3 regions of the Paenibacillus sp. CB74 genome follow, and region 2 is predicted to be linked to each of the others. Evidence: riboswitches for the same ligand, from Rfam matches in the RefSeq annotation. Region 2 holds a riboswitch; each other region holds the start of a gene.

Region 1 (10,473 bases), 1.5 Mb from region 2:
ATCCGATCTGACGGGATACATTGATTACGAGGTTCCTGGAACCAGTGTGCAGCGAAAGAGCCTTGTCGAAGTGTTGATGCAGGAGTTGGACAAGGAGATGGAGTTTGATACCCTTCATCTTACGATGTTGTATCGAAATCAGATTATTGATGAAGCCAGAATAGATGGGTAAAAGGCAACTGCCTTTTACCTTTTTTTGTTCTCATTTTGACGAAAAATTCATTTCCCGGTATAGTACCATTAGTTTAATAGAGCTCAGGAAGCGGAGGAGAACAATATGCACTCATTCAGGATCAGTAGCGAATATATTAACGATGGTTTTCAAGCGGTTCAGGCGAAGCCCGAAGATACGGAGGATGTGATGTCGCTGTTGGTGGAGACAGCCGAATGGTTACAGGGCCAAGGTTCTACCCAATGGAACGCTTTGCTTCAAGGTGAAGATTCACATGATACGGCAGGGGCAATTCGGCGCGGGGATGTGTTTGTATTTAAAAAAGGAGCTGACGTAGCGGGAATGGTCATCCTTATGGTTCAGCCAAGCCCGTGGGATATTCATCTCTGGGGTTCAAAAGCTTACGCCGAGGATGGCGCAATCTATCTGCATCGGCTGGCGATCCGAAGAAAATATGCCCAAAGCGGTCTGGGACGAGCAATATTGGAATGGTCCAGCAGCGGCATACACTTTGAAGGCAAACATACGGTTCGTTTGGACTGCGGAGCCGACAACGCAACGTTAAACGCCTTTTACGCGCGGAACGGGTATACTTTTTTGGGAGAGACTGATGGTTACAGTACATATGAGAAGCCGGTGGAGCTCCTGAGCTGAGCATGATGACTGTCCTCTGATTTTAATTATAATTATTATCAAATATATATTGATGACAACAGCAAGTGGTTGATTGCTGGTTTGGTTTAAAGCTTTTGCTTCTGAGCGTCATGTTTCATGAATATGTTGTATATACGAGTGATAACAAAAGCTTATCAAGTGCTGCTTAAATCGCGTGGTTTGAATAGCAAGATTTTGCTGTGTCTATCGTAATATAGATGTTCCGGCTGTCCTATGTCATAATGGATAACAGAGCCGTATCAGAGAAAACAAATGAATGAATATGCATGCAATATAGGATGGGCAATTGAGAGGGATTCTCATTTTGTATCTTTACTGAACATATGTTCTGGTATATCATGAATGAAGATGTATGGAAAGAACGTAATTAGAAAGGGGGAAACTAACAGTGAGATTGCTGCAGGCGCTTTTCTTTCCTCCGGAGCAGCCCGGAGGTGTATCCTCTATGATTCCGTATATGCAAGAGAGATTTACAACCCCAAGGTGGGAAATGGATCTGTTCTCGTTGCCGAAGCGGATTCGCAACAAGGGCAGGGAGGAAGTTCATTTCGAAACGTTTGACTGGACTGAATATCAGGATAGTCCTGTTGTCCAAAAATATATTCAAACCTATCGTGATTATCTATGGTGGACCAAGTTGCGTATTCAGAAGCCCTATGATCTGATTCATGCTCACCATCCCATTGCCGGACTTGCGATGAAAACGGTCTTCCCGGATACACCTCTCATTCAGACGATTCACTCCAGTTATGAACGAGAATTAATCCTTAATGGACGCATTGAAACGGACGGACCGGAGCATCAATTCCTGCTTGCGATATATGGTGAACTGGAACATCAGGCAGAGCGTCTCTTGACGGTGTCAGACTCGTTCCGTCGTTATCTGGCTCCCTACGTGAAGGAACCTGATGTCATCGGTGTGATTCCCAATGGATTTGATGAGAAGCGCTTTAAGCCGATTCCTCATGATAATGCGATACCACAGCTAGTGACGGTATGTCGGCTTGTTCCGGCGAAAGGATTGGATATTCTTTTCAAAGCCTGTGCGGAACTCAAGGGCCGAGGTCATGATTATGTGTTACATATTATTGGAGATGGACCGATTCGTCCTGATCTGGAAGAATTGGCGCAGCGATTAGGGATCTATAATGAGACCATTTTCTATGGTTACACACTGCACCCTGAGGAATTCATGCCATTCTTTGATATTTTTGTACTTCCTTCACGAGCAGAGGCATTTGGTTCCGTTTTCGCTGAAGCGGCGCTGAGTTGTCTTGCCCTTGTGGGTACGGATGTAGGTGGAATACCCGAACAGATCGAGAATGGTAGCAATGGGTTGCTTGTACCGGCAGAAGATCCTTCTGCACTGGCTGAAGCGCTTGAAAAGGTGATGCTGGATCCGGCTTATCGTTATGAACTTGCCCGTTCAGCATGTGAAAAAGCCAAAACACATTACTCGCTCGGCAGATCAGTCAATGAGCTGAAGAAGATGTATCTACAGTTTCCCAGCAAGACCTAAAAGAGAGAACAAAAAGTGCGAGCCGCTGTGCTAAACAGCGGCTTTTTTTTCATGCAAAAGGTGTGCGCATGAGTGATGAATTGTGGTTATGAAGCAAACGTATGCACATATTCATGAAGTACATAAGCATGTTTATATATTTTTGCGTCCACGAAATGTACCCCAGCGGTTTAATACCAATTTGGCTGCCCAGAACAGTGCCATACTTCCGAAGATAGGGTAAAGGATAGATAGCAGAGAACTGAATCCAAACTGACTGAGTGAGTAACAGAGGAGCATAATGGTTAATGTAATGAAACGGGGATGAACGCGTATATGTTGTCTGAGTTGCAAGGTCATGCCATAGATATCCGCAACAAACGTACTGAATATTTCCATAAAAATAAGGGATACATATACAGATTGTACTGCCCATCCAAGTTGAAAGGCAATGCTGCCCATCGGAATTTCGAATTGGATGATGCCGGGCATCTGTGCCGACATGGCAAAATGGGCTGCCATTAGCATGAAACCTACGCCAATTCCACCCAATACTCCGCCCCACTTCAGCACATTCCGACTACGAATCTGGTTCCCTACAGGCACCAGAACAGCTTGAGCTAACGCCAGATTAAATGAAGTGTACAACAGTGGAGACAGCCATACTTGAATAGGATTTGAGTCTGTCGTCAGTGTGATGAATCGGGAAGCTCCCGGATGATGGATGGTACTTGTGATCATGAGCAGAGATAACAGAAGCATCATAGGCACGACAATGCTATTCATTTGAAGAATAGCTTGGATGCCCCGACCGAGAAGCAGATATGTCCCTACAAGTGTGACGATTAGACCGGTCTGATAATGCAAACCGAGATGTTCGACAAAAACGGAACCTGCTCCGGCAAGCATGACACTGTTCACGCCAATGAGAATGAGAAGGGTCACCCAAGTGATCCATTTGCCCGCCTTGTGGCCGAATAAGTGTTTGTTCAGATCCTCATAAGAGCGGGATCCGGTATCGTGGGCGATCAGCATCATTTTGGTACCTAACCAGACAAAGAGCATGGTGGATAAGCCTATGGTGACGGTGGCCCATTTGCCATACTGGGTAAAAAACTGCAAAATTTCCTGCCCTGTAGCGAAGCCGGCTCCGACAACCGTTCCGATGTATGTAAATGCGATCTGCAGCACCCGAAATGCCTGTTTCATGTGTTTCCCCTCTCAGGACCCTGTATAGTTTGGACATGCGGGTACCATGGTACAAGGTATGCTTGACCCACGAAAGTCATGACAATCGATCATGAGCTTTGGCTTGAATCGCGTCTGAAGGACAGCGTCCAGGCAATTTCGCTTGAACTTATAGATAGATATATGATACTTTTACCTCATAAGATAGGCTTGGGAGGTCAAATCATGGAATTATTGAAACAACGAATTTTACAAGAGGGTGTTGTCATCTCGGATCAAGTATTGAAGCTGGATGGTCTGTTGAACCACCAGATTGATCCTGCATTAACGATGGAGATGGGGCGTGAATTCGCTGCCCGTTTTCGTGAAAGTGGAGTGACCCGTGTAATCACGGTAGAATCCTCAGGGATTCCGGTTGCGTTTGCCGCGGCCTATGAACTTGGGGTGCCACTTGTATTCGCCCGTCGCAAAAAAACACTTCTAGCTGATCCTGATGCTTACTGTGAACGCGTACCGTCCTTTACCAAAGGAATTGTAACTGACATTATGGTATCTCGCGAGTTCATTCATGAGAATGACCGTATTTTGTTCATTGATGATATTATTGCCAATGGAGATGCCGCTCGTGGCGTCATCAAAATCATTGAGCGTTCCGGTGCGGAACTCGTCGGATTCGGTGTTGTGGTAGAGAAATGTTTCCAGGCAGGGGCACGAACGATTCGTGAACAGGGGATTCCGGTGGAAGCCTTGGTACGCATTCGTTCCCTGAACGATGGGACGGTACAATTTGACGATAACGAAATGTGACATTTTAAAGGAATAGGGCCTATTTTTTGAACTATGCCTTTGCATGGCCGCTAATTTCATTTATAATGGGGTTATGTTAGGGAGAGGAGGCAACACCATGGGGAACCAACCGGCAACAGAACAATTCTTTAATGATAAGCTGGCGGAATCGAAAGTTCATTTTGAACGTGCCCTGGATTGTAAACATACGGAATTCGATGACCTTTATCCCTATATGATTGAACATCCTCAATTTTTCTGGTACAAACGCTATGTTGCCTGGTCAGAATTACTGACGATTGTAGGCTTATGCGAAGAGTTGTCCTTCTCTTGGAAAGAACAATTTACACCGCATCAAGTGGAGTACCTTGAAGAACGTGTGATGTCCGCCAAAGTGCTTGATTTTTGGTTCGAGAAGAACGACAGCAAAGAGCACGCGCAGCGGTAACTTTCAGTCGGGACATAATTTCGAATGACATGACAGTCCAATACAGTCACGTGAGACCTAAATGACTTTTCATTTAGGTCTCTTTTTGTAAATAAATTTGGAATATAGGAGCCATGAACATGATTAGTGATACAGAATTGGACGCCCTGCGTCTGTCAGGTGAGAAAGTCAGAGTAGTACGGGACGAGCTCGAATCGAACGATGTAACCGGGATTGTCGTTGCCTGGGATGGCGAGCAGGTACTTATCCGTCGTCAGAATCGACGTGTCGTCAAGTTGGATCGTGGTTACCGCTATCAGTTGTTCAGCGAACCCCGGCAAAGTCCACTTGGTGAGTAACAACGATCATTATGTCAGAAGTATGAGCGTACAAATGTTTGGAATTACCATGATTTCTTGGCATAATTGACTCACTCGGGAGAGAAGATAGGTACAGTGAAGAAATTCTGTAACTATAGCCGAGAGGGTGTGCTGCAAGACATGACATTGATGAATGATAAAGTTCATGCCTACAAGGATCAGATTGGAGCATTAAGTGATGTGCTGCCAGGTGTGGTGAAGTCGTATCATGAGTTTACCGGAGAATGCTTCCAACCTGGGGCGATTGATGCGAAGACCAAACAGCTCATCGCGCTTGGTATTGGCTTGTTCGCCAACAATGAGGTATGTACCTTCTATCATGTAGAAGAAGCACGTGCCAAGGGCGCTACAGATCAGGAGATTATGGAGACCGTTGCTGTGGCTGGAGCTGTAGGAGGCGGACATGCCCTGTCCCAGGGCGCGATGCGAGTGCAGAAGGCGCTGCATTAAGTGTAGATGGAGGTAGTCCAAGGACTGTCCTCCTAAAGAGGAAATCAAACAAAAGAGGAGGTTCCGGTTGATCCGGAGCCTCCTCTTTGATATTATCCCTACATTTTCCCTAACATTTTATCGTACATAAACTGTCCAGTTACCCGACGTGCTGTTACGTAACGATCATTGAAATAAGGATTGCTCATTTTGGTGATGCTTACCCCTTTGCTGCTGGATGCATGTGCAAATTGTCCGCCGCCGATATAAACACCTGTATGTGAAATGCCTTTGCCTGTTGTGTTAAAGAACACCAGATCACCTGTCCGAACATTGCTCTTGGCTACTGGAGTACCTGCTTTGGCTTGCTGTTGCGAAGTACGTGGCAATTCAATGCTGTATTTATTGAAAATATATCTCATAAACCCGGAACAGTCGAACCCGGCCAGAGTCGTGCCACCCCACTTGTAAGGAATACCTGTCATGTTGTTCACTACGGAGTTAATACTGCTTGCCTCTGTGCTTGTTGCCCCGGATGTAAATAGTACAGCCGCTCCAAAAATGGAGATAATCAGTTTTTTCAAAATCAATGTTCTCCCTTCGATGCCTACGGAGTTAGCTAAGGGTTCGGTAGAAGGTTCCCTATATTTCCTATGTATAAGAATAATTCACCCAAAATGGTTCCCCCGTTTTCAAACCTGAAACTCGGCAATGAATAATTAAGTTTTTGTAACTATTTGAAACTATATTGCATAAATGCGTAATTGTCAAACCCTTTTAAACCCCTTCGTAATACCTCAATGTTAGCGGAATTAACGATTTTATATGAAAGAAGGCGTCAAGTTTGGGTATCATTGATGACAAAAACGTAATTATTGATTCGTTTGAGACGAAATTGGATAAATAAATAAGTTTGTCATGAGTTAAAAGAACTATCCGTTATGTAGAATTTAAGAGATTATATTCATTAAGTTGCATATATTGACAAAAATTGATTTTTTGCATATCATCTGATTATCCAATCCACATATTGGATAAAAATAGATTTTATTATGTTATATATTTAAATTAAGGAGGTTTAAGGACGGGCGTTATAGGTAAGGTAGAATTGTGGATGTTATTACAATGAACATGGGAGAGTGTTACATTTGAAAGCAAAGAAAATAGTTACTTTTGTCCTGGCATGCGCCATGGTGTTCTCAACAGTTGGAATTGCAGTTCTACCTGTAGGGACGGTATCTGCTGCTGATGCATCGGGTACTACAGCGAGTATTTCAGATATTTTGAAGAACCAACTGCCGGATGGAGGTTGGAGAAAAGATTATAAACAAACAAGTGGAGAGTGGGCGAAGTCCACGATTGACAACAAGGCTACATATTCAGAAATTAGAAGATTGGCGAAGGAATTTAAAAAGACGAATGATCCACGCTACTCCACAGCTGCAATCAAAGGAATCAACTTTTTGATCAATATGCAGTATTCAAACGGCGGATGGCCACAAGTCTACCAAAGCTCTGGATATCACAAGCATATTACCTACAATGATGATGCAATGATTAATGTAATGATCATGCTCGATGAAGTAGCAACACGCAAAGGTGATTTCTCATTTATCGACAGTACACTTGCTAATCGCAGTAAAAATTCAGTTGCCAAAGGTGTGGAGGCGATTCTGAATACTCAGGTCGTCTCAGGCGGGAAGCTTACAGCATGGGGACAACAACATGATTCCAGTTCCCTTAAACCAGCGAGCGCAAGAATCTACGAAGTACCATCGCTGACAGCTGGAGAGAGTGTAACGATTGTTAAATTTCTGAAAACAAGGCCTGCTACCGCTAAAATTACCGCATCCATTAAAGGAGCAGAGGACTGGTTTAACAAGGTGAAAATTACGGGTTACAAGTATGAAAGGGCAAATGGTGATAGCAAGATTATCGCTGATTCCAAAGCAGCACCGATCTGGGCACGCTTCTATGAAATAGGAACGGATAGACCCATTTTCATTGGACGAGACGGGGTAGTTAAATACAAATTGAGTGACATTGATAAAGAAAGAAGAGGCGGTTATGCCTGGTATGGCAATTGGCCTTCCAAGCTGTAGTATGACTCCTTTTTGATGAACCAAATGATTAGTTGAAGGTAAAGCCCGAATGGACAAGCATGTCTGGTTCGGGCTTTCATGTTATTATTTTCAGTGTTGACATGATAGATTGGGCATGATATATTATTTCTTGTCGCCGAGATTAATCACGGAGATATAATATGCGGTCGTGGCGGAATTGGCAGACGCGCACGGTTCAGGTCCGTGTGGGCTAACCCCCCGTGGAGGTTCGAGTCCTCTCGACCGCATCGAATAAAAAGACTCCTCAAGCTAACGCATGAGGAGTCTTTTTTTGTTTGCATTTTTTGATATTATCCTAACATCAACTATACGGAATGTTTTATTGTGCTGCGGTAACATTAATGCTGTCAATATTCGGTCCTTCCGTTCCCGTTGTAACCACTTTCAAGGTATTGGTCCCGGTGTTCATGGGAACTTGTATTGTTTTTTCAACCCAAGTGGACCAGCTTCCCGTTGCTGGAAAGGGCTCATTGCTGATAACTTTGGTTCCGTTAACAAAAATGTCGAGGTTACGTGTTCCACTTTCCAGCGCATAACGAAACTTTACATTTTTGGTGCCAGTAATCGTATTGTTAATAGCGTTCCATTGAATGGCTGAACCAGTCATTGCATTGAAGTTGACATACCCGGAGCCTGTGTAATCGGGGTAGATCGTTTCAATGGCAGCTTCCGTAAGTGTTGTTCCGGTCTCTGCTTCATAAGTAGTGCCGCTGCCTGTATTTCCACCGTTATTCCCACCAGTAATGTTGGCAACAAATGTTGTTACGCTCTGAGCGGGGAGTTGTGCCGTGAAGGCTCCATTGGATACGGTAAGCGAGGCCCCGCTTGCCAGGTTGCGACTGCTGTCCGTAACCCATGAGGACACCGTGGAGGCATTACCATTCTGCAGAACGAATTTTTGGCTTGTGGCCGAAGTTCCACGGTTAATTGCCACGACGACTACTTTATTATCCCCTTTATAGGCTGAGACAAATGTGTTCGTATCCGGATTTTTCGTTGCATCGACTCGCAGGTAGCCAGGACGTACAAATTTGGAGAAATGGGCCATATTATATCCGCGTTTGCTTATGGTACCATCTTCTTTCATCGGACCATACTGTCTGCGGATGTACCACCACACATAGGCCTGGAAATCACCTTCCACCATGGCATTGTGCATGTGATAGGAAACCTCCAGTGCTTCAGGCCAGCGGTCTGCTGAGTTGTTGTCACTGTTCGGAACATATACCTCAGTCATCCACAGTTCTTTACCGGCTCCTTTTTGCTTAAAGAGAGGATAGGCAAAGTTCGAAATCTGGGTTCCATACGTATGTGCTCCCAGAATGTCCATGTTGGCAAGTGCCTGCGGATCATTCAGGATTGGATCGGATATGTTCTTCAAGTACTGGAAGGATTCAGGTGCCATGACTTTGGTACCTTGAATGGACCCGGCATTTTCTTTCATGAAACGAAGAATTTCTTGTGGAGTCCACCAGGTCCAGTCATGCGCGTAATCCGGTTCATTTTGCACAGAAATGGCATACAGATCTACGCCGTTATTTTTCATATAGGTTACAAAGTCATTCAGATGTTGCGCATATGCGGCATATTTGTCGTATTTCAAACGTTTGGCATTGGTATCTCCATTACGGTTGAACGTTTCCACCATGCTGCTCGGAGGATTCCACGGGGAGGCGAATACGATAGCTCCCTTCTCAATAGCCCGTTTCGCTGTGGCAACTTCACGATACCAGTTATTGGAATCTGGATCCACGTAGATCCTCAGAATTGAAAAGCCTAACTGATTCTGGTCATTACCAAAAGCAGTTTCACGTTGAGCGGGAGTCAGATCACCAATCCAGGCGGGAAGGTTAATACCGCCAAAGCCCTTGATCAGTTGTTTTTCCGAGGATAAATTAATGTTGGCATCACTTGCCGCCGAAACTTGTGTCGGGGTTAACATCAGGGGTAGTGCTGTTAAACAGGCCAATAAAACATTGATCGTTTTTTTGAATTTGAATTTCACTACTTTCATCCTCCTCGATAATGGTAAATGGTTACATAGAGAAACCGTGACCAGGGAAATAAAAAGAGCTGATAGTCTGGCATTTATTTTATGTAAACCCTTTCAAAACCCCCTTCCAAAAAGTATAGGAAAGAAATGAAACATATTAACTTCTTTCATTTGTTGATTCTACTAAATAATTGCCAAACTGAAAACCTGACAAATTACAGTATTTTTTCTAATTAATCTCTTTTTTCTACAGTTCAATGACATTTCTTGTCTGATTGTAAAGGTGAAAACGGGGAGATGGCGTGGTTCCCTGAAGATACAGGTCTCCAGTGGTGGGGATATTGTGATTAAGGAAGGCATTGGCTTACATATTCCCCCCTTCATTATCAAACAATGAAATCACAGAAACTTACGGGGAGGGAGTCATGATGATGGAAAATAGAAAGCATTTTCGATTCATTGCAGGTTGCATGGTATTGTTGATAGTAATTTGCGCAGGGATATCGGCAGGAGGGCCAACAGCGGCAGCTTCAGAGTCCACATCGAATCATAAACGATTAGCGATTATCATCGATGATGTTGGTAACGACATGAAAGGTACCGCAGAGATCCTGGCAATGCCAATTAAACTTACGGTAGCAGTCATGCCTTTTTTGCCAACAACGAAGAAAGATGCGATAGCTGCACATGAAAAGGGGATGGATGTAATTGTGCACATGCCCATGGAACCCAAGAAAGGAAGACCTGAATGGCTGGGCCCGGGTGCAATCACATCCAATCTGACAGATGAGGAAGTCCGCTC
Region 2 (10,473 bases):
AACGATGGAGTTTGCCACCAAATTACAGAATAAATTAAACAAGAAAATACCCGGAATATCAAAGGGGATATACTCAAAAGATCATTCTAGCGGTAACGGACAATACAACCAATCGCTTGCTGAATCTAGTGCCCTGATCGAAATCGGTGGTGTAGAAAATGTACTTGAAGAAAATTATAGAACGATTTCGATCTTGGCCGATGTAATCCATCAAATCTGGCATGAAGACCATGGCTCAACCCTCTCATAACAGTAAGTATGCACTCACCCTAATTAGCTCTGCTGATTGGGTTTTTTTATTGATTTTCCCCCACTAAAAGCTGATCATGGGCTGATACATGGAAATCGTGTTGACCATTGGCTATTGATGCGCTTGTATATTTAAGCTATTACATCTTGTAGATATAGGGTGTCCTCCTTTATATTTTCGTCAAAACACGCAGAATCTTCACAATTTTTCTCTATACTGACCTAAAATTATTTTAGACAAGGAGAATGACCCATGCCAAAAAAGAAAAAAGGGCTATCCCTGGGTGTTGGATTTTATCTCGCATTATCATTAGTAGTGATTGTCGGTTTTATTTTCTGGGGGGAGAGTAGAGAAGACAGGACTGCAAATTTGGATCTATTAACACCTCAGTCCACCACCCATCCGCATATCTTTAGTTTTGCAGATGATGATACAACCATATGGATGGGAACTCATAATGGTATATATGAATTTATAGATCAAAAATGGCAGCGAACTCGTAAAGAACTTATGACAAGTGATGTAATGGCAATTGAAACGAATCCGAATAATCCCATGAACATCTTTGTCGCGGGCCATGGTTTTGTGAAACGTTCTAATGATGGTGGGGAGACCTGGGAAACTGCAGAGAATGGACTTCCAAATAAAGCAAAACCCAATGAGCCGGATGTGCACTACTTAGCGATGGACCCGAGGAATTCAAGTCGATTAATTGCGTTGTTGGCTAGTGCTGACAACAATGTGTATCAAACGAAGGATGGTGGGAAACAGTGGAACAAAATCGGAAGTATCCCCCAAGGGGCGTATTCGATTTCTATACTTCCTTCGGCTAAAGAGACCATTTTGGCTGCAACGGAATCAGGGCTGGTTCGCTATAATGTCAAGGGCAGAGATTTGGAACAAATCCAGATTACAAACGAGCCGGCATACGGAGTACTGTCTTTGTTCGATGGAGGAACGATTATCATGACAGAGAGTGGATTTTTAAAATCTACTGATTTGGAAATATGGTCTGACCTCGACGTAGACTTAAATGGTGAGATGCCTTTGGGGATCAAAAGTTCAAAACAAGATCCCAATCGGCTCATCATTGTGACAGATCAGTATTCGGTTTATGAAAGCAATGATGGTGGAGAGAACTGGTCTTTAGGGGAATCGTGAAAGAATAAACCTAGGTAGCTCCTTTATTATGAAAAAGAATTTAAATCAAAGTGTATATATAAAGAAAAAGCTTGATAATTATACTATAGGGGGGTATTCTAAAGTCATCAAATGCAACGGTGGACTTAAGTAAGAGTTGCTTTGATTCAGTCATATGAAATACATGAAGAGGGCAATAAACTAAACGCATTCTTTATAACATTAATTCGGTTAAAGGAGAAAAAGAAGTGAACAATGAAAGATTGATGATTGCAGTTTCCCCACCGGTTCAAGTAGGAGGAAGCTTGTTTACTGCAGTACAACTTTCAGCTATCAGTAAACTTATGGGTCCAGAGCAAAAGACCGAGATGACTCCGTTTAAACAATTTTATATTGAAATATCGGCTGAATCGGAAGGCGTCGTAACTGACAATCTTCGAAGCATTGGACTTGAGGTAAACCCTGCAGGTTATGCAACTAAGGCCTTGATCGCTTGTAATTTCTGCAGAGGGGCTGAAGATTCCGGACTAGACATTGCTCAAAAGTTAAATCAAGCTATAGCTGGGATATTGACACCGACACCTCTGAAGATCGGATATGCTGGCTGTGCACTCGGGACTAGTGAACCACTCTTGAGAGATATCGGAATCGTTAAAATGAAAGACAAATTCGATATGTATATAGGTGGAGATCCAAAGGGAATCAAAGCTTCTTTGGCTGAACTTTTTCTAGCTGGTTTAACGGAAGCGGAAGTGACACAAAAGGTAATGAAAATAATCGATTATTACAAAATTCATGCAAAAGGTAAAGAAAAATTCAGCAAGTTTTTGAAGAGAATCACTGCTGAAGAATTAAAGAGAATGCTTTAATTCTATAGTATTTGGCAAAAATAAAATTAAAGCACTGCAAGTGGGGAACCGTCTAATAACAAATGAAGTGCATACTACGTAGCGTGAAAAACAATTCGTCCTTTCTGAGTCAAAATAAATTTTATGAGTCGCCATAATGGCGACTGTTTTGTTTTCCTAATATGATTTCAAAAGGTGATATATTCGGTGTGGAATAAAATTCATTTAAAACTTAGCTTTACCATTTTCAGCTTGTTTATTGGGATTTTAATATTGCTAAGTATTGTACTTAACCTCATATTCACGAATTTTTTGTCATCAAAGGTACACGATGAAGCTAATGAGTTAGCAGCACATTTGTCTACTATGCTTGAGGAGCAAGGCAACAGTGCGGAACAAATGGCTGATTTTACAGGCGTCCAGATGTACATCTTGAGTTCACAAGGAAGATTCATTGAATCAAAGACTTCAGACGCCTCCATTTATCCTAACTATATCTGGGATAATCGCAAATTGTTAGAAGGGAAGAAGGTGGAAAGAGAATTCACTTTTAATAACGAACTTTACCTGCTTCATGGTATCCCCGTAACCACTAATCCAACGGTCAAAGGGATTTACGTGATTAGTTCTCTAGAAAATATGAAAGATTCGATCCAAACGATTAGAAATTTACTGTTTATCACTGGATTTGGAGCACTGTTATTAGCGTTGGGTTGCATATTTTTTCTATCCAAAAGATTATCGAATCCATTATTAAAAATTGAAAGTGCAACTCGCCAAATTGCCAAAGGAGAACTGAATCTTGAAATTCCTGTGGAAACTAAAGATGAGATTGGTTCATTGTCACAAGCCATAAACGACCTCGCTAAAGAATTAAAACAATATCGAGATAATCGTTCGGAGTTCTTTGCCAACGTCTCTCATGAATTGAAAACACCCATTACTTATATGGAAGGGTATGCAGACATATTGGCTAAAGATCTTGTGGAAAATGATGAAGAAAAGAAAAAATATCTACAAATCATTTCTGAGGAAGCACGACGTTTAAATGTAATCATAAATGATCTCTTTGAATTGTCTAAGATGGAAGAAGGTAAAATTGACTTGAAACTGATGTCTGTAGAACCCACTTCGATTATTCAAAGGTCTATAGATAAGGTTCAATTAAAAGCCCAAGAAAAAGATCTTACGATTCGAAGTAAGTTGAGTCCCGTACCCCATATTTTTGTAGACTCTAACCGACTGGAACAGATTATTTTGAATCTATTGGATAATGCCATTCGTTACACAGCCGAGGGGTATATTCAAGTTTCTTTAACTTCTGAATTAGAAGGGGTTGTAATAAGCATTTGCGATACGGGACCCGGAATTTCAACAGAAGAACTTCCCAATATATTTGAACGTTTTTACCGGGTTGAGAAATCCAGATCCCGGGCATATGGAGGAACAGGACTGGGGCTGTCCATTGTTCAAAGTCTTGTTTTACAACAAGGAGGAACAATTCATGTGGAAAGTAAAATTGGAGAGGGGACGCAATTTAAAGTGATGTTCCCGTCCATCACCTCTTCTTCATTAAAATCACACAGCTTCAAAATATAATATGTGAAACAAATGAGCTAATGATCGTTCAAATTTACGGTCAGAAACCGCATATTACTAAAGATTAATGAAATGGATGGGATGACCATATGAATAAATTGAAAGCATTAGTTATTGATGACGAATGGAACATGAGAAATCTGTTGCGAATTTATTTAACTAAAGAGGGTTTTGATATTACGGAAGCTCATAATGGAACCGAAGGACTGTCCTATCTTCAGAAAAATTCGTATCATGTCATTTTATTAGACGTTATGATGCCGGATATGGATGGATGGCATCTTTGTGAAAAAATCAGATCGTTTACTGAAACACCTATATTGATGCTTACAGCTCGAGGGGATGTGAAGGATAAGGTACATGGGTTAGGTGTCGGTGCTGATGATTATATGGTGAAACCTGTAAATTCTGATGAACTCATTGCTCGCTTGTTTGCGCTTGTTCGACGCTCTTCACAGTCTTTAAGCCTTAAAGAAATCGGTAAAAAAATCATGTATACTGACATGATTATTTATCCAGATCGAAGACAGGTTATGGTACTCGACACAAATCTGGATTTGACCCAAAAAGAACTTGATATATTGCTTATATTGGCCGAGAATCCACAAAGAGTTTTCTCTAGAGATGAAATCATTGAACGTCTCTGGGGAAGTGACTTTTTTGGGGATAACCGAGTCGTAGACACCCATGTGAAAAATATCCGGGAGAAGTTGCAGTTGGCTGGATTGGAACAGAACCCCATTCAAACGGTTTGGGGCATAGGGTATAAGTGGTTGTATAGTGTAGAGGAGCCTTGAACTTATAACTAGAATTCGGCAATACAAAAAGAACATGTGCTAAGAAGCGATCGCTCCCTAACTTCAGCAGGAGACGGTCGTTTCTTTTTTAGAATAAGATATACGAGAATTCCACATTAAATCCACACAATTTAACAATATAATACTCTATAGGTTACAAATATTTAACTATTTTTGCCGAATTTCGTATTGAAAACGGGGGAACCATTTGTTGGGTGAATTATTCTTGTAAGAAAAGAATATAGGGAGCCTTTAACCGAATCCTTAAGCTAACTCCGTAGGCATCTAAGGGAGGAACAAAAGTTTGAAGAAAGTCATTTTATCGGTTCTTGGAGCAGCAGTTTTATTTACCTCCACAGCAACAGGTGCATTTGCTAGTCAGGCAAAGCTAACAGAAGAAATAAAAGAAGTGGTTGGAACGCCATACCTTTATGGTGGGACAACAACATCTGGTTTTGATTGTTCCGGTTTTATCCTGTATGTTTTTAATAAGTTTAAACTAGATTTGCCGCGCACCTCTAGTATGCAAGCAGCAAAGGGATCGTTTGTAGAGAAAGAAGAATTACGCCCAGGGGATCTCGTTTTCTTCAATACGAATGGTCGCAGCATTTCACATGCGGGAATTTATGTAGGTAACAATCAATTTGCACATTCATCAAGCAGTAAGGGTGTTCGAATTAGTAGCTTATCTGAAAGTTATTATAAAACCAAATATGTAACAGCTCGTAGAGTGGTTAGCGAGCAGAACTATCTTAAAATGGTTAACGATAGTCATTAAAATGGACAAGCCCGTGGGTAATTCACGGGTTTGTCCATTTTGTTTAGCAACTTGCCTCGAACAGATAGAACCATTCTCCAGTGAACTAAACTAATAAATAAGTAAATAACTTATCTAAACTGTGATTTATGATATGGACGGTAATCTTTCACAGATTCCACATACATAAAAGCTAAACTAATCTTATATTGATTAGAGGAGAATAGCCCTATGTGTGGATTTGTAAGTTTATATAACAAATATCGTATGCCAGTAGATGCAAACATTCTGCAACATATGACCGACTCCATAGCTCATCGTGGCCCAGATGATGAAGGGATATATATCCATGATCATATCGGTCTGGGTTTTAGGAGACTAAGTATACTGGATATTGAGCACGGGGCACAGCCCATGACCAATGAGAACAAAGATATTTGGTTGGTATTCAATGGAGAGATTTATAATTATAAAGAGTTGAGGGATTGGTTGAGTCAGAAGGGGTATACATTTTATACAGATTCCGATACCGAAGTATTACTGAGGCTTTATGAGGACGTTGGAATTAAATGTGTCAACTATTTACGAGGCATGTTTGGGTTCACCATATGGGATCAAAGGAGTGATCTTTTATTTGCGGCACGGGATCATTTCGGAATCAAGCCTGTTTATTACAGTGAGACCGCCTCCGGATACATGATTGGCTCTGAAATTAAAACGTTGCTGGCTTCAGGTAGGATTGATAGGGAAGTGGATGAAAATGCTCTTTATCAGTATCTCACATTTCAATATGTACCTGAACCTCTAACGATGTTCAAAGAGATCCATAAACTGAAAGCAGGCCATTATTTGATTGTACAGAATAATGGAATGACCATCAGACCGTATTACGAAGTGAAGTTTGAGCCCCATGAAAGTAGGTCGTATTCCGATTTAGTAGAGGAAACACGATCAGTAATAACGGAATCTGTTCGTATTCATAAGAACTCAGATGTCCCTAGGGGAGCATTCTTATCGGGTGGTATTGATTCAAGCAGTTTAGTTGGTTTACTTCATCGCTTGGAGCCAACCCAAACATTCAGCGTTGGATTTGATATGCCGGGCTATAGTGAATTGGATGATGCTAGGAAGACAGCAGCCTATTTAGGGACTGAGCATCATGAAATTCGGATTAATGCCCGCGACTATATAGATATACTACCTTCTCTAATATGGCATATGGATGAGCCAGTAGCAGACCCATCAGCCGTGGGTCTCTACTTTGTATCGAAGTTGGCTAGTCAGCATGTTAAGATGGCATTTTCAGGTGAAGGTGCAGATGAATTTTTTGGTGGCTACAACATTTATCGGGAACCCTATGCTCTCCGCATGTTTCAGGGTCTTCCAGGTCCATGGAGAAGTCTTGCAGGACATCTTGGAAGATTAATGCCTACCGGCATGAAAGGCAAAGGATTCTTGGAAAGAGGGAGTCTTATTCTGCAAGAACGTTACTTTGGAAATGCGAAGATTTTTATGGATCATGAAAAAAGTAAGGTATTAGCACCATGGTTATCGGAGCAGGGAGTATGTAAACCAACCCAGCAGGTGACTAAGCCACTTTATGAACAAGCGAAGTTATATGATGAAGTCACACAGATGCAGTATATTGATATTCATACGTGGCTACGTGGGAATATCCTAATGAAAGCAGACAAAATGTCGATGGCAAATTCCTTGGAACTTCGCGTTCCCTTTGTAGATACCAAAGTATTTGAATTAGCTGCTACCATCCCTACAAAGTATAAAGTTACACCCACAGCAACTAAATTATTACTCCGTGATGCTATGAAAGATGTGGTTCCACCTGATGTACAGCAACGAAAAAAATTAGGTTTTCCTGTCCCAACGAGAGTATGGTTAAAAAGTGAATGGTATTCATGGGCTAGGAATCTGATTATGACAGCAGACGTAGATCAATGGATCAATAAAACGTATGTATTGCAGCTACTTGAGATCCATAAGGAAGGGAAATTGGATGCAAGCCGTAAATTGTGGACCATTCTTGTATTTATCTTATGGCATCAAATATATATTGAAGATCGTGCGTATTCCTTTTCAGGTCCATCTTCCAATAGAATGATATTGTAATAAAAAAGTCAGTAACGTCGCCAATATAGTTCTGAAATATCGTCCCCTCGGATTAGAGTTCATTTTAATGAGTTCTCTATACCTGGGGGATTTTGGTATGCTAGCTAATAGAAGAGAATGATATGCATTTAAGCGGAACAGTATCGCTTTTTTACAATTAAGGTGTTTCTAAAAAAATGCGGCAACCAATCCTCGGTTACATTCCGGGAAAGATCGCCGCATTATAATTTCTTCTGTTTATCTTTTAACGTATTATTAGCAGATCTTAATAAAGAGTAAATCAATGCTACTTATTTATTCCGCTACGTTCTCCACACTCGGATCAGGTGTATAGTTACTTTCATAATCTGTATACATGACTTCCGTTACCATTCCCGCGGAAGCATGATGCAAGTCATGGCAATGGAACATCCAATTTCCAGGGTTATCGGCTTCAAAAGCAACAACATAAGTTTCCCCTGGTTTAACATTTAGTGTATCTTTTATGATCGTTGATCCCTGATAGGATTGACCATTTTTACTTAGCACTTGGAAAAACTGTCCATGGAGATGCATAGGATGGTCATCCGTTTTGGACTGATTCACAAAAGTAACTTTGACCTTGTCACCTTTCTGGACTTTTATGACATCTGTATCCGGAAATACCTTTTCGTTTATGGTGTACACCATTTCTCCATCTTTCATTTCTGTATTTAAATTCATTGTCACGTTTTGATCAAATATCTGATTCAACGAAAATAATGAATCTGACATGTTACCATACTTTTCGAAGTCAAACACAGGAAGCGTAGCTGAAGCATTGGAATTGTCATTTTGAACTTTTGAACCTTCGTATTGGATAACGGCTTTCATATTTTGTTTCGGCGACTCAATTCCATGTTCTTCAAGTAGCCAGGAGCCTGGATTATCCGCTGTAAATTCAATATCATAACGTTCTCCAGGAGCTATAGAAAGTAATTGATCTTTTATCATCTCGGGTTCATTTATGGGCTGTCCATCCGACGCTATTACTTTAAAATTGTGGCCATGTAAGTGCATTTGATGACTGATGTATCCTGCATTAATTAAGCGAATTCTAACTTTATCGCCCTCTTTAACCATGAGTTTATCAATGGCAGTACCTGATTTCCCGTTTATCGTGTATAGGTCATACATGCTCATATCATGTCCGCCCATACCCGTAGTGTTCTCGTCCATGTTCATATCCGATCCGGACATATTCATTTCATTATGATTCATCTCTTTCATACCCATATTGTCGGAATCACTCGTATTCATGTCGCTGGAACTCATCCATTCATCTAACATGAGAGTATAGTCCCGGTCATAGTCATTTTTCAGTTCCTCAACAACAAGGGAACCGTACAAGCCTTTATCCACTTGGTTTACACTGTCTTGATGAGAATGATACCAATAGGTACCTGGTACATTAGCTTTGAACGTATACGTAAATGTTTTACCTGGTTCAACGGCATCTTGTGTAACGCCAGGAATGCCATCCATGTTATTCGGAACGGGGTAGCCGTGCCAATGAATGGAGACAGGCTGATTCAACTCATTTTTTAGATTGATTTTTACGTTGTCTCCAACCTTTACACGGATTTGAGGTCCGGGGACAGAATTGTTGAAAGTCCAAACAGGTAATATCTTACCTTTGGAAACTTCAAGATTGCTCTCTTGTGCGGTGATCGTAAATTCTTTGCCATTTACCACTGGAGTACTAGATGTGAATTTCACAGGACTGGAACCAGCCGAAGTAGGATTATTCGTGTTTGAATGATCCATTCCTTCCATTGCATTATTTTTAATCGCATTAGTACATCCCGTAGCGAGAATAGCTAAAGAACCAATTACGATAAACCTCTTTAAAAGCATCAATTTCATATTCTTTCCTCCACCGTTTTGTATTTGATTGGTAATAACGATAATAGTATAGAAAATATATGTAGAAATAATGTAGATGAATTTCATTTTGTATAGTATAGGGGGGCTATAGTATAATATAAGATAAAATAATGAGGAGTGATCGGAAAATGGGAGACCTAATTCAAGAGCATGAGTCATGCAACACGGAAGAACGCAGGAGCCATCATTCTGAGAAAACAAAGAATAATTTAATTAACCGACTTAACAGAATTGAAGGACAAGTTAGAGGGCTAAAAGGATTAATCGAAAAAGATACCTATTGTGATAATGTGCTGAATCAGATCTCTTCAGTCCAATCGGCTTTGAACGGTGTTGGAAAACTTTTGTTAGAGCATCACATGAAAAGCTGTGTAATTGAACGAATTCAGGAAGGTGAAAACGAAGTTATAGATGAATTGTTAGTGACCATAAATAAATTAATCAAATAGTGCTGTAAACAAAAGAGGGTTTGCAAAAACTCTTTTTTTGTTTACAGCTAAATACTTTGACAAATATAGTGAGGGGGGGTATGGTATTAATGAAGGAGGTGATGTACATTAAAAGTCATTCATTTGGACAATATAGGATGAAGTTAATGGTCCAATGACAAACAATCATTGAGGCCTAATGCTCCTATCCGCTGCAGGTGCACTTAATGGAGTCAACAAAGCATATTGAAGTAGTGAATGAATTAATCAAAAGAGTTCATGCCTCAATGAAATAACATATATTTAAACTCAATTAAAGGGGAGTATGAAAAATGGAAAATGTTACACTAAAAGTAAAAGGTATGTCATGTGGGCATTGTGTAAATTCAATTGAAGGTGCCTTAAATCAAATAGGCGTAGAAGGAAAAGTAATTCTCGCGGAAGGTAAGGTTGAAGTTAAATTTGACGAAACCAAACTAGAGTTTTCGGATATTAAAGAAGCAATTGAAAATCAAGGCTACGACATAGTCGAATAACATGATCTTCTTGAATCATTACTTCAAGTTAGAAGAAGGTGAAGCGTATGCATGTCGAGGTATTTACAACGCCAACTTGTGAAGAT
Region 3 (10,473 bases), 3.2 Mb from region 2:
GTTGCCGTCGATAATCATACGCATACCGCCACGAAGGAACTGATCGTCAATCTCTTCTACTTTTGATTCCAGTGCAAGCAAACCTTCACGACGGGTAGTGGAAGCCCAATCCATAAACGTGCCGATCAGAGACACTCGATCAATAAGTACTTGATTTTTGAAAATAATCGCGAAAAGCTTAGGAATTTTCTTAACTTCTGACATAGGAAATGCAATAAAAATGGTTCCTGCCGTACCAACAAAGATAATAACGTAGGCTGCCGGATTGTTAACCAGGTTGATTAAGGGCGCACCCTTCAGGAACATACCGAGTACAAGGGAGACCAGCCCAAAAACTAGTCCAATAATCGTTGAAATGTTCATCATACACCTCATCCATGAGATAAAATTGAATCCTTTCAAGCGGCTGTATTCGGGCTTCCGGACGAATTTTTGGCCGCAATCCGTTCAATGTTAGGCATTCCTTGCGGTTGCTAAAACAGTTCAAACGGTCATATATAGTATTTATCGACCAGAAGGCCTTTTTTTTTAAGGGCTATTTTCAGGTATAATAAGATCAAATCCGCTCCTTAGGGGCCGAATAGGAGTGAAAAGCCAATGGGCGTAAAGCATGGACGGGATTATGAAGGAATTTTGACAGATCTGACAACGGCAATTGGACGCATACCGGATCGGTATGTTTTCTTTGAAATGGACGCGGAAGAGTGGGAGAGACTCGCTGCACCTGAGCAACTTGAAGTGGATGAGGCGTTGGCGGAAGATTTGTTCTATGCACTGGGCGAAGAGTCTGTGATTCCGGTTGGAAGTGGCGTGGTCATCCATGATAAGGAACAGCACCGCATTCATATTCTGATCGGGGAAGAAGAGTTAACATTTGTACCTTTAATCTAGTGTATATACATGCATTTTAAGGTGTATGAATGGAACTGGAATTTTCCACAAAGCCTTATGGTTAGTGGTTCTACGCCATATAAGTTGATTGGATTTTGAAGCTTGTCCGTGGTAAGATGTTACTCGTGAAATGGGCTGATCGCATGGCGATGAGCCTGGCCTTTGAGGTTGCTGACGATAGCACCGAAGGTGTTGGTGGTTATACGGACGCACGTCTGTAATGTACCATCCTATGGGGAGGAAGATAACGCATGGTTTTTTCGCAAGAGGAAGTCGAAGCTCATCTGGGAAGGCTGGAAGGCTGGGAACTGGAAGAGGGACGGTGGATTGTACGCAAATTTGTGTTCTCCAACTACATGAAAGGGATTGCATTTGTGGATGAGGTCGCTGCGATCTCGGAAGCGTTCAATCATCATCCTTTTATTACGATTGACTATACAACGGTTACGCTGCGTCTCACGTCATGGGATGCGGGCGGTATTACATCTGTAGATATTAAGGAAGCAGGGCAGTACAACGAAGCTTATGACAAAATGAGGTCGGAATAACGAAGTTGGTTATTATCGCGCGGCCGGAAGTGAGTGAACCCATACATGTCAGACTATAATCAGGAACAACCTCTTATTGCTGTCGTAGGCAGTCTCAATATGGATCTCGTGGTGAAGACAGATACGATTCCGGAAGAGGGAGAGACAGTGAGCGGTGAGGAACTCCACTATCTCGCTGGCGGCAAAGGTGCAAATCAAGCTGTCGCTGCTGCGCGTCTGGGTGGACAGACCACAATGATTGGTGCGGTGGGATCGGATAGTTTTGGCGAACGTCTGCTGCACAGTCTGACGGAAAGTGGTGCAGATGTCTCGCAGGTTCGCAGATTGGAAGACACGGTTACAGGGACAGCTTCCATCTGGCTCTCTCGGGGAGACAACCGGATTATCGTTATTCCTGGTGCGAATGGGCAAGTAGTGCCTGAGATGCTGGAAGAAGCGGATACGGTAAAAAGCCTGACTGCAGCCGCAGCGGTGCTGCTACAGCTGGAGATCCCGCTGCCAGCGGTTACCCGCGCCGCCCAACTGGCGGCTGAAGGCAGCGCACTGGTGGTGCTCAACCCGGCTCCCGCGGTGCCGGGTCTGCCCCAGGAGCTCCTGCGGTGCGTGGACGTTGTCACGCCGAACCGCAGTGAGCTTGCCGTGCTGACCGGCCGGGATCATCTCCGGCCGGAAGACCTGGATGCGGCGGTCGCAGAGCTCGCCGCATCCCTCGGGGCCGCTGTCGTCACGACGCTCGGCCCCGAGGGGGCTGTGTACGCGGCGGCGCCTGGTGGCCGCGTACAGGCAGGGCGTGCCGGCGCATGCCGTGCGCCCGGCTACGCCGTAAGCGCCGTCGATACGACCGGCGCTGGCGATTGCTTCAACGGCGCGTTGGCGGTAGCCCTCGCGCGCGGTGAGACGTTGGACGCGGCCGTAGGCTTTGCCATGGGTGCGGCCGCGTTATCCGTGACGAAGCTCGGCGCCCAGTCCGGGATGCCGTCCGCACGTGAAGTGGAGGCCTTTCTGGCCGAGCATGCGGCAGATGCCTAATCAATAGCATAACAAAGAGGCTCTTATTCTCCCAAAAGGGGATTAAGGGCCTCTTTGTTATGTGTGTGCAGAGATTACTTCTTCTCTGACAGCCACATGGCGATATTAGCAATCTCTTCATCCTGCAGTTTGCCCTTGAAGGAAGGCATACCGCCACCTTTACCTTTGACAATCGTAGTGTAGATCTTCTCCAGATCATCCTGGCTGCCGATGTTTGCTAGAGCAGGTCCTACGCCACCCTGAAGCTGATCCCCGTGACAGGAGATACAATTGGCTTTGACCAGTGCTTCAGCCTGTCCGGCATCCAATGTGACTTCCGGCATGGTAGGCTTGGCTTCTTCAGCCACTTCTTCTTTCCCTGGAAGCGTAAACATTAAAACAATAGCTAAAGCGCATGCTGCAAAAAATACTCCGCTCATGATCCATTTGTGCATCCCTTATGTCCCCTCCAGAATGAAAGATCATCTAACCTGAAACTATCCATATCATTATAACGGAACCTGTACTGACATCATAGCATTTTGTGGGAAATTTTTGAACTAATCACATAACAAGGCGCAAATTTGGTTGTTTTGCAATGGATTTTAATCACGAGGCCCTTCATAAACCATACAGTGAAAGGGCTTCAAGCCGCTTGGGGTCTGTCGTTCGTATGTATCCTGGGTGACAAATCCACTCTTTAGATAGACTTGAATGGCACGAGCATTCCAAGTGAGCACTTCCAGATCGAGCTCATTCATCGGATTTCGGCGAATGGCTTCCTGTACAATGGCCGTGACAAAAGCTGTCCCTTGCCCCTGACCACACAGCTCTGGATGCATGCCGAGGCCAATCCGGGTTACCCCTTGAAGTGGGAAGTATTGAGCAAATCCACATATACGATCGTTCTGATCCAGGACAATCGCATATTGCTCCTGCCGCAGCTGTGCATCTCCGAATTCCACTTCCAGCGCTTTCATCTGCTCCCAGGGGAGCCAGCTGTAGATATTGTAAGGCGGATCATACTGCCAACTGCAGATGAGCTCCGCATGTTCTTCTCGCATGGGTACAACGTGAAACGTTACGGGGGCTTCCTTCATACACCTGCATGCTCCTTTCCTTGAAACAGAACTCTCTGTCCACTCTACAAAAGAGATATTCATTTAGCAAGTCTCTCTTACCAGAAAAAAATATGAAACAAAAGTTCCGGTAATTCCGTTTATATTATAACAGGATGGGTAAAAACATCATAAGGGCACGGACGAACGAGCACAAAATGAGCCTGTTGATGTTGCAGGATAGCCCCGAGCGTAACTTGCAATATGAATCAGGATGGAAGCACAAAAAAACCGCCGGATACATTCCTGCGGAGAATGTACCGGGCGGTTCTGTTATGCTTCTTGCTTCGTTACAGTATGGTTCATGGTTACAGTATCATGTTGCTCAGCTTGTCCCTAGTCAAGGGCCAGTGATTCATACGCGTCCGTGCTCATAATCCGTTTAGCGCCAACATAACGATTGGCCCAATAGCTTTCACTCAATGCACTGATCGTAACACCTTTGGAAGAAGAAGAGTGTGCGAACTTTCCATCCCCTACAAAGATTCCTACATGGGATACGCCTTTACCTGTAGTATTAAAGAATACCAGATCGCCAGCTCTCATTTCCATGCGGGATACGGAATCGCCCATGTCGAATTGGGAACTGGATTGGCGTGCCAAATCAATACCCAATTTGTCGAATACATACCGTGTAAATCCGGAGCAGTCAAAGCCGTTAAGCGTTGTTCCCCCACTTTTGTATGTAGTTCCCATTGCTGAATCAATTACTTTATCCATTTTTGAATCTGCGAATGCGCTACCTGCACCAAGCGATAATGCGAATGTGATGCTAAGTACAGCTGCGGTTAATTTCTTCTTGAACAAGAGATATTCCCCTTCCAACGCCTGCGAGGTTAGCTTAAGGATTCGGTTGAAGGTCCCCTATGATCCCTCTGTAGCAAGATCAATTCACCCATAACTGGTTCCCCCGCTTCCCAGGTGCCAGGAATTTGGCTATGCTAGTTATGCACCTGCGAAATCAAGAAATGACGATTTAATTTTAAGTAGTTACAAATATGAATGTAAAGATTACAAAGTTGTTACTAAAAACTCACTGCGATTATTGTAACAGAGGAGTACGTCTTTGGCAACGTTTAGCAACAAAATTAGCAAAAAAAACCTCGACCTTTGACGGGGAAAGGTTGAGGTTTGCCTATTTATAAGTACATAGCAGGCCATGAGTTTAACATGTGATGGTAACAATTTTTAAACTAAATGCTCTCACCTTTGGATACTTTGGACTGCCACAATCGGAAATGGCTGCATATTTTCCACAGACTCAATAGACATCTGGCAAGTGGATACGTCTGCTGTAGTATAAGTCCGGTAAGTCCCGTTAATAACCATGAGGCTGAAGTGAATGCCCCAAAGACGAGTAAGTGGACTCCGCCCAGCAGGAGAGCAATGCCGATAACGGCGATGAGATGACGCAGTGCAATCCAGAGTGCTTTGAGGGTGCCGTGAGCCCCGCCTTCTCCTTCTGGTGCCGACACACCGAACTGCATGTAGAGCATGACATGGTGGATGACCCATCCATATACAATCCAGGCAGCAACATAAGGTATACCAGGCAAAAGTAATTGAAGGGAATGAAATCCGTCCATGAGGATCGAGTAGAGCTTCGGTATGAGCCAGTAGGCGGGCAGAAGTATCAATAATGTACGTATGGTGTGCAGCAGCAGCATCGGTTTCCACAGTTTTTTGATTCCACGGACGAATGGGATGCGCTCTTCTGTAGAATTAAAGTGCTGAAGTGAGTAGAGCAGTCCTGCCTGAATAAGGGGGCTGATCAACATGCGAACCAGCAGCATGCCCCCCAGAATCCATAGATAACGATGAACCTCCGGATGGGTAGATAGGTTAAGTTGGCTTTCCATTTTGAACAAAAGTGTACTCAGTTCCCCGGCATCAGAATCTGGATAGCGCAGGAGGAGTGGGATGACTGCCGATTGTACCATTCGATAGAAGAAATATCCCCAAATGAGTTGATAAAGAAATAAGAGTGCCGCAATGAACATATGCTGACGGACGAGAAACCAGCCTTCACGTATTTTCGCTTTCACCGTATCCACCTCACCATGACAGACCTCCGAATATGGCTTCTATTAGTTTGGTTACACTCATGCTCCAGCGGGACTTCGTCTGCTCATCCAGTCCGGATTTTAGGAAATTGTTCATATGGCGGTTCTCCAGCACGATCGTGTACAGGGGATCGGTCATGGCCCAGGCTACGGGGGATGTGTGCGTTAATTTATAGGTAATTCGATCTTCTATGCCATCCCATTGCTTGGTGAGGGTATGTCCGTCTTCAAAAGCAATGCGAACAGGAACGGCGTTGTAATCACTGCCTTTTTTGACGATCGTCACGGATGACTCGTACCATGTTTGACCGTCTTTCTGTACAGGCGTAACACGAATCTTCTCTACAGCAAAGTCAGCCATTCCATTACCGTAGACGTATTGGTCAAAATAATCAGACCAGGACGTGCGGGTCACTTGTTCCACAACGTTCTGAAAATCTGCCGAAGTGGGATGTTTGAAGCGGTACTTCTTCACATAGGTAGAGAGAATGCGTTCCATCTTTTTTGTGCCGACTTGATGTTCAATACCAAGCAATACAAGCTTGCCACGTGTGTAGACATTGGCTGCATACTCATTCTGTGAATCGAACTTCCAGGATTCTTGTGTTAAGGATGAAGGAGACGTAATCAGGCCCGATTGTACCGGCAGATTCGGAATCAATCCGTATTCCTGCTCCATCAATTTGTCTTCTGCATAAGAGGTGAACCCCTCATCCAGCCAGGCTTCCTCGAATTCGTTGCTGGCAACCATGCCGTAGAAGTACTGGTGTCCGATCTCGTGGACTACGGTACGTTCCAGGTCATAACCTGGAGTAGTGTCATCGGCTCCAAAGGCCGTTACTAGCGTAGGGTATTCCATACCTCCAGCACCGTTCCCCGCTTTGGGTGGAACAACGATGGATAAGGTAGCATAAGGATACGGGCCAAACCATTTGCTATAATTGGATAGAGCGGCCTTCGCGGCGTAGAAATAACGTTCCTTCAGATCCTGATGAGCAGGATCCAAATATAATTTGATTCGTACACCAGGCACATTGGGTGCAGAGAAGGGTTCCTCGGCGTAGACAAAATCCGGTGAAGCTGCCCAGGCGAAATCATGCACATCATCGGCATAGAATTGATAGACTTTTTCTCCGTTCTTCACCACGGCTTGTTGTGTCGGAAATCCGGTAGCGGCAACTTTGTATGTTTCAGGCACCCGAATACGCACACTATATATACCGAAGTCGGCGTAAAACTCTGAATTGCCATGGTATTGGTGCAGATTCCAACCTTCCGTTGTCCGTCCGCGCCTGCCCACAGGTTCATAGGCACTTAATTTGGGAAACCATTGACCTGCCATGACAAAATCATCAGCAGTTCCCATCCGGGCAAAAATCTTTGGCAGATTCACTTGGAAGCGGGTGTGGAGTGTAATGCTTTCTCCGCCTTTGACGGGTTTGGGTAAGCGTACTTTAATGAGGGTGGTGTCCTTGATATTTCCGTCATCTGGTTGCACATACTGCATCCGGTGCAGCAGAGAGAGCCCGTCCTCCGTTTTCATTTCGGTAATATTCATGGAGCCATAACCGTTGGTAGGCATGACATCACCCCGAAGCTTTCCGCCGGATTCCTTCATAAAGGTGGTGTCAGCAGAAGAGAAGGCGTTGGGATACATATGAAAGTAAAGCTCGTTGACGGTTTTTTTACCTGGATGTGTCCAAGTAATCGTCTGAGTCCCTTCCAGTACGTTCCCTTCGACCAGTTTTACATCCATGTGATATTCCACAACACGGTTGCTGTACACTTCGGCAGTAGGGGTCTGTACACTTTCTGGAGGTGCTGGGGTTGGGGACTTTGCCTTAGGCTTGCCCGATTCCGGGGCAAGTGTTGGCAATTCGGAATGAGTTGAGTGAGTATAACCCAGAGTGATCCATATCCCTCCGGCCAGCACACACAGGGCCAGGGATGCGGTGAGCCAGCTCTTGGCGCGTCGTGGAATCATCGATAAATACCTCCCGTTGACAAGCATCTACAGCATGTATATGTTTGCAATGGGCCGATTATTAGTTAAAATATTTGTATCAACCCTTGGAGGCTATAAACATGGACCAAAACGAGCAAAACGGCAAAAAGCAGATTGCCTTGAATATCGTTAGTGCAAAGAGCAAGCATAAAGGCTTCGGTGCAGGCTCCATTGATCTGAATAACCTATCTCCGGTCATTATTGACAATGGTGAAGCCAAAATTGATATTGGTGCGATGCATGCGAAGAGTAAAGTGGAGCGCAATATCAAGTTCTCGACGAATCGTGAGGATGTACCCAACGGTCGCCAAGTATGGCTGGTGTGGGTAGCTGTGGATCGCACGGAAGAGGGACAGCTGTATGGTGGAGCAACAGCATGTGAGATGTGGATCGATACAGAAGCGAGACGCGGATGGAAACTGCTGGCGGAACATGTGAATCGCATGGATTATGCCATGAAGCGCCGTTTCATGCTGGATGAACTGGGGCCGGAAGATCGGGCTGCACTCAAGAAGCTGTTGATCTCACACAACGAAGAATGGTGGAATGCTTCTCCGGATGAATTGAAAGAAGCACTCGCTTAAGGCAAATCATTCAACACCGTATAAAATCAAAAAAAGCAAAAGGACCCTTGACCGTAAAGTTCGGTTTGGGGTCTTTTGCTTGTGTATGATCTGTATTCATCGAACTGAATAATTATGAGTTTTCATCCGAAGTTAATTTCCAAATGCCCAATATAACGAGAAGTTACGAGTGACGCAACTAAGTCATCGTGCATTTGCGTCATTCTACCCACCAACGTTTGAAATCTCCCCACCAGGAATGTTTCTCTTCCTGTATGCCTTGTTGATTCTGTACCTCACGGGTCTTCTCATCTTCTCCAGGATCCGAATCATCCGTCGTACCGTGGCAGACCTCTGTGGGTTCAGTGCCATCAATAAAAACTTCCAGTCGTTTCTCTTCGCAACCGTTGCCTGCCAGCTTACCGGATTCCGGGTCGATATAGACACTTACGACGTGATCAGGAACAGTGAAAATTTTGGGTGGTACGCTCGCAAGCGCCTGCTCTGTGAATTGGGCAAAGATTGGTGCCGCGCGGCGGCCGTCCGAAGTCGATATGGCTTTGCCTTGGTCATATCCAACCCATACGGCGGTAGAAAGTTCTGGTGTGAATCCAACGAGCCAGGCATCCGTGTTGGTTGTGCCTGTCTTTCCGGCTACCGGACGTTTAATTGTGGCAGATACCCGGTTACCGGTTCCTCCATTTTCGAATACACTTTCCATTAATCGAGTTAGTACATAAGCTGCCGCAGGTTCCACAACGGTCTCAGCCTTGGTTTGAGGCGATTCATAGAGTACACGTCCTGCTGCATCCGTCACTTGCAGAATGGCGACAGGCGGCGTCCGTTGTCCGCCAGCAGCAATGACGGAAAAGGCCGACGCCATCTCCAGCGGGCTGACAGGTGACGTTCCCAGTGCGAGAGAAGGTACGGCGCTCAGGTTGCTCGTAATACCGAGGTTTTTTGCCATACTCACAACCTGCTCAGGACCGATCTGCATAATGGTGTTCACCGCATAGATATTGTCTGAAGCGGCGATCGCTTGTCTAAGGTCAATCTCACCCAGATACTTGTCTCCGAAGTTGCCGGGTTTATAGGTCTTACGGTCATTGTCGTAGTGAAATAGGGTAGGTTCACTATTAAATATGGATGCACTGGTGAGTTGCTTGGACTCCAGGGCAGCCAGATACATAATAGGTTTAAACGCCGAACCTGGCTGGCGCGTTGTCGCCAGTACATGGTTAATCTGATTGGTGCGGTAATTCTTGCCGCCCACCATGGCTTTAATGTAGCCTGTCCGAGGGTCGATGGACACCAGAGCTGTCTCCAGCTCACTTTTGGCATCCATACCCTTCGCTATCGCGTCTTCCGCTGCTTTTTGTACACGCAGATCCAGTGTGGTGTAGATGTTCAATCCCCCATGATCCAGCATCGCTTCACTGATTCCCAGTTCTTTGATGGCCAGATTCCGGATATAGTCGCGGAAATACGGGGCACTTTCCACCGTTTTACGTTCGCTTTCCGGTTTGAATGCTAGCATTTGCTCATAAGCTTTATCCGCCTCAGCTTGGGTGATCTTGCCGATATCAGCCATGGCATTCAGCACAATCTTCTGCCGGTCTTTGGCGTTTTTCATATGGTTATAGGGTGAATAGTAGGTTGGTCCTTTTGGGATTCCTGCCAGCATAGCGCTCTCTGCGAGATCCAGCTGTTTGGCGGATTTGCCAAAATACATTCGCGAAGCTGCTTCGATTCCGTATGCACCATGCCCATAATAGATTTCATTCAGATACATCTGTAGGATTTCATCCTTGCTGTATTTCATCTCCAATTGCGCCGTGTACATGGCTTCTTTTGCTTTGCGAGTCCATGTTTTCTCATGAGATAAATATAGATTGCGCGCCAGTTGCTGGGTCAATGTACTCGCGCCTTGCGACATCTGCATATGTTCGAGGTTAACGAGCACGGCCCGTCCCATTCCCTGAACGTCAAAACCGTAGTGATTATAGAACTTGCGATCCTCTACAGCCAGAGTGGCGTTGACGAGATTCGGAGCGATATCCTCCAGTTGAACCGGAACAGAGTCTTTGCCACCGGCGGAGAAGGTAGCGATCACTTCCCCTTGACTGTCCAGCAATCGGGAATTCCGATCAGAGTCTGCGAGGGGCAGGCTGGTTGCGTATAGGTAGACCAATCCTGCAGCGGTAGCAAGCATGGCGAGCACGGCGAGCAGAGACAGGTTTTTAATGAATTTACGTACACGGAACCCGCGTTTGCGGG

Evidence for each region. A riboswitch is a leader RNA that binds a small molecule or an ion and turns the genes downstream of it on or off. The one in region 2 is predicted to bind cyclic di-AMP.
Region 1: another riboswitch for cyclic di-AMP. It lies ahead of ACX9NY_RS13230 (C40 family peptidase); the one in region 2 lies ahead of ACX9NY_RS07085 (C40 family peptidase).
Region 3: another riboswitch for cyclic di-AMP. It lies ahead of ACX9NY_RS23145 (C40 family peptidase); the one in region 2 lies ahead of ACX9NY_RS07085 (C40 family peptidase).

Annotation. Positions count from the first base shown of each region.
Region 1 is NZ_CM146009.1:3,007,880-3,018,352, reverse strand. Features, by position in the region: gene ACX9NY_RS13270 (hypothetical protein) at 1-172, shown strand, start outside; gene ACX9NY_RS13265 (GNAT family N-acetyltransferase) at 278-826, shown strand; gene ACX9NY_RS13260 (glycosyltransferase family 4 protein) at 1,236-2,366, shown strand; gene ACX9NY_RS13255 (YkvI family membrane protein) at 2,499-3,554, opposite strand; gene ACX9NY_RS13250 (xanthine phosphoribosyltransferase) at 3,759-4,340, shown strand; gene ACX9NY_RS13245 (hypothetical protein) at 4,438-4,767, shown strand; gene ACX9NY_RS13240 (hypothetical protein) at 4,887-5,105, shown strand; gene ACX9NY_RS13235 (carboxymuconolactone decarboxylase family protein) at 5,247-5,576, shown strand; gene ACX9NY_RS13230 (C40 family peptidase) at 5,675-6,139, opposite strand; cyclic di-AMP (ydaO/yuaA leader) riboswitch at 6,145-6,276, opposite strand; gene pelA (pectate lyase) at 6,704-7,657, shown strand; tRNA gene ACX9NY_RS13220 (tRNA-Leu) at 7,821-7,905, shown strand; gene xynC (glucuronoarabinoxylan endo-1,4-beta-xylanase XynC) at 7,998-9,692, opposite strand; gene ACX9NY_RS13210 (divergent polysaccharide deacetylase family protein) at 10,097-10,473, shown strand, end outside.
Region 2 is NZ_CM146009.1:1,544,389-1,554,861, forward strand. Features, by position in the region: gene ACX9NY_RS07060 (stage II sporulation protein P) at 1-250, shown strand, start outside; gene ACX9NY_RS07065 (WD40/YVTN/BNR-like repeat-containing protein) at 503-1,411, shown strand; gene ACX9NY_RS07070 (nitrite reductase) at 1,639-2,259, shown strand; gene ACX9NY_RS07075 (sensor histidine kinase) at 2,446-3,837, shown strand; gene ACX9NY_RS07080 (response regulator transcription factor) at 3,927-4,634, shown strand; cyclic di-AMP (ydaO/yuaA leader) riboswitch at 4,800-4,933, shown strand; gene ACX9NY_RS07085 (C40 family peptidase) at 4,939-5,412, shown strand; gene asnB (asparagine synthase (glutamine-hydrolyzing)) at 5,623-7,518, shown strand; gene ACX9NY_RS07095 (multicopper oxidase family protein) at 7,813-9,402, opposite strand; gene ACX9NY_RS07100 (metal-sensitive transcriptional regulator) at 9,552-9,872, shown strand; gene ACX9NY_RS07105 (cation transporter) at 10,184-10,387, shown strand; gene ACX9NY_RS07110 (glutaredoxin family protein) at 10,435-10,473, shown strand, end outside.
Region 3 is NZ_CM146009.1:5,217,562-5,228,034, reverse strand. Features, by position in the region: gene motA (flagellar motor stator protein MotA) at 1-363, opposite strand, end outside; gene ACX9NY_RS23175 (hypothetical protein) at 598-891, shown strand; gene ACX9NY_RS23170 (hypothetical protein) at 987-1,112, shown strand; gene ACX9NY_RS23165 (4a-hydroxytetrahydrobiopterin dehydratase) at 1,143-1,439, shown strand; gene rbsK (ribokinase) at 1,485-2,468, shown strand; gene ACX9NY_RS23155 (c-type cytochrome) at 2,543-2,902, opposite strand; gene ACX9NY_RS23150 (GNAT family N-acetyltransferase) at 3,053-3,547, opposite strand; gene ACX9NY_RS23145 (C40 family peptidase) at 3,902-4,372, opposite strand; cyclic di-AMP (ydaO/yuaA leader) riboswitch at 4,376-4,513, opposite strand; gene ACX9NY_RS23140 (hypothetical protein) at 4,759-5,610, opposite strand; gene ACX9NY_RS23135 (M1 family metallopeptidase) at 5,621-7,612, opposite strand; gene ACX9NY_RS23130 (YwhD family protein) at 7,714-8,217, shown strand; gene ACX9NY_RS23125 (transglycosylase domain-containing protein) at 8,417-10,473, opposite strand, start outside.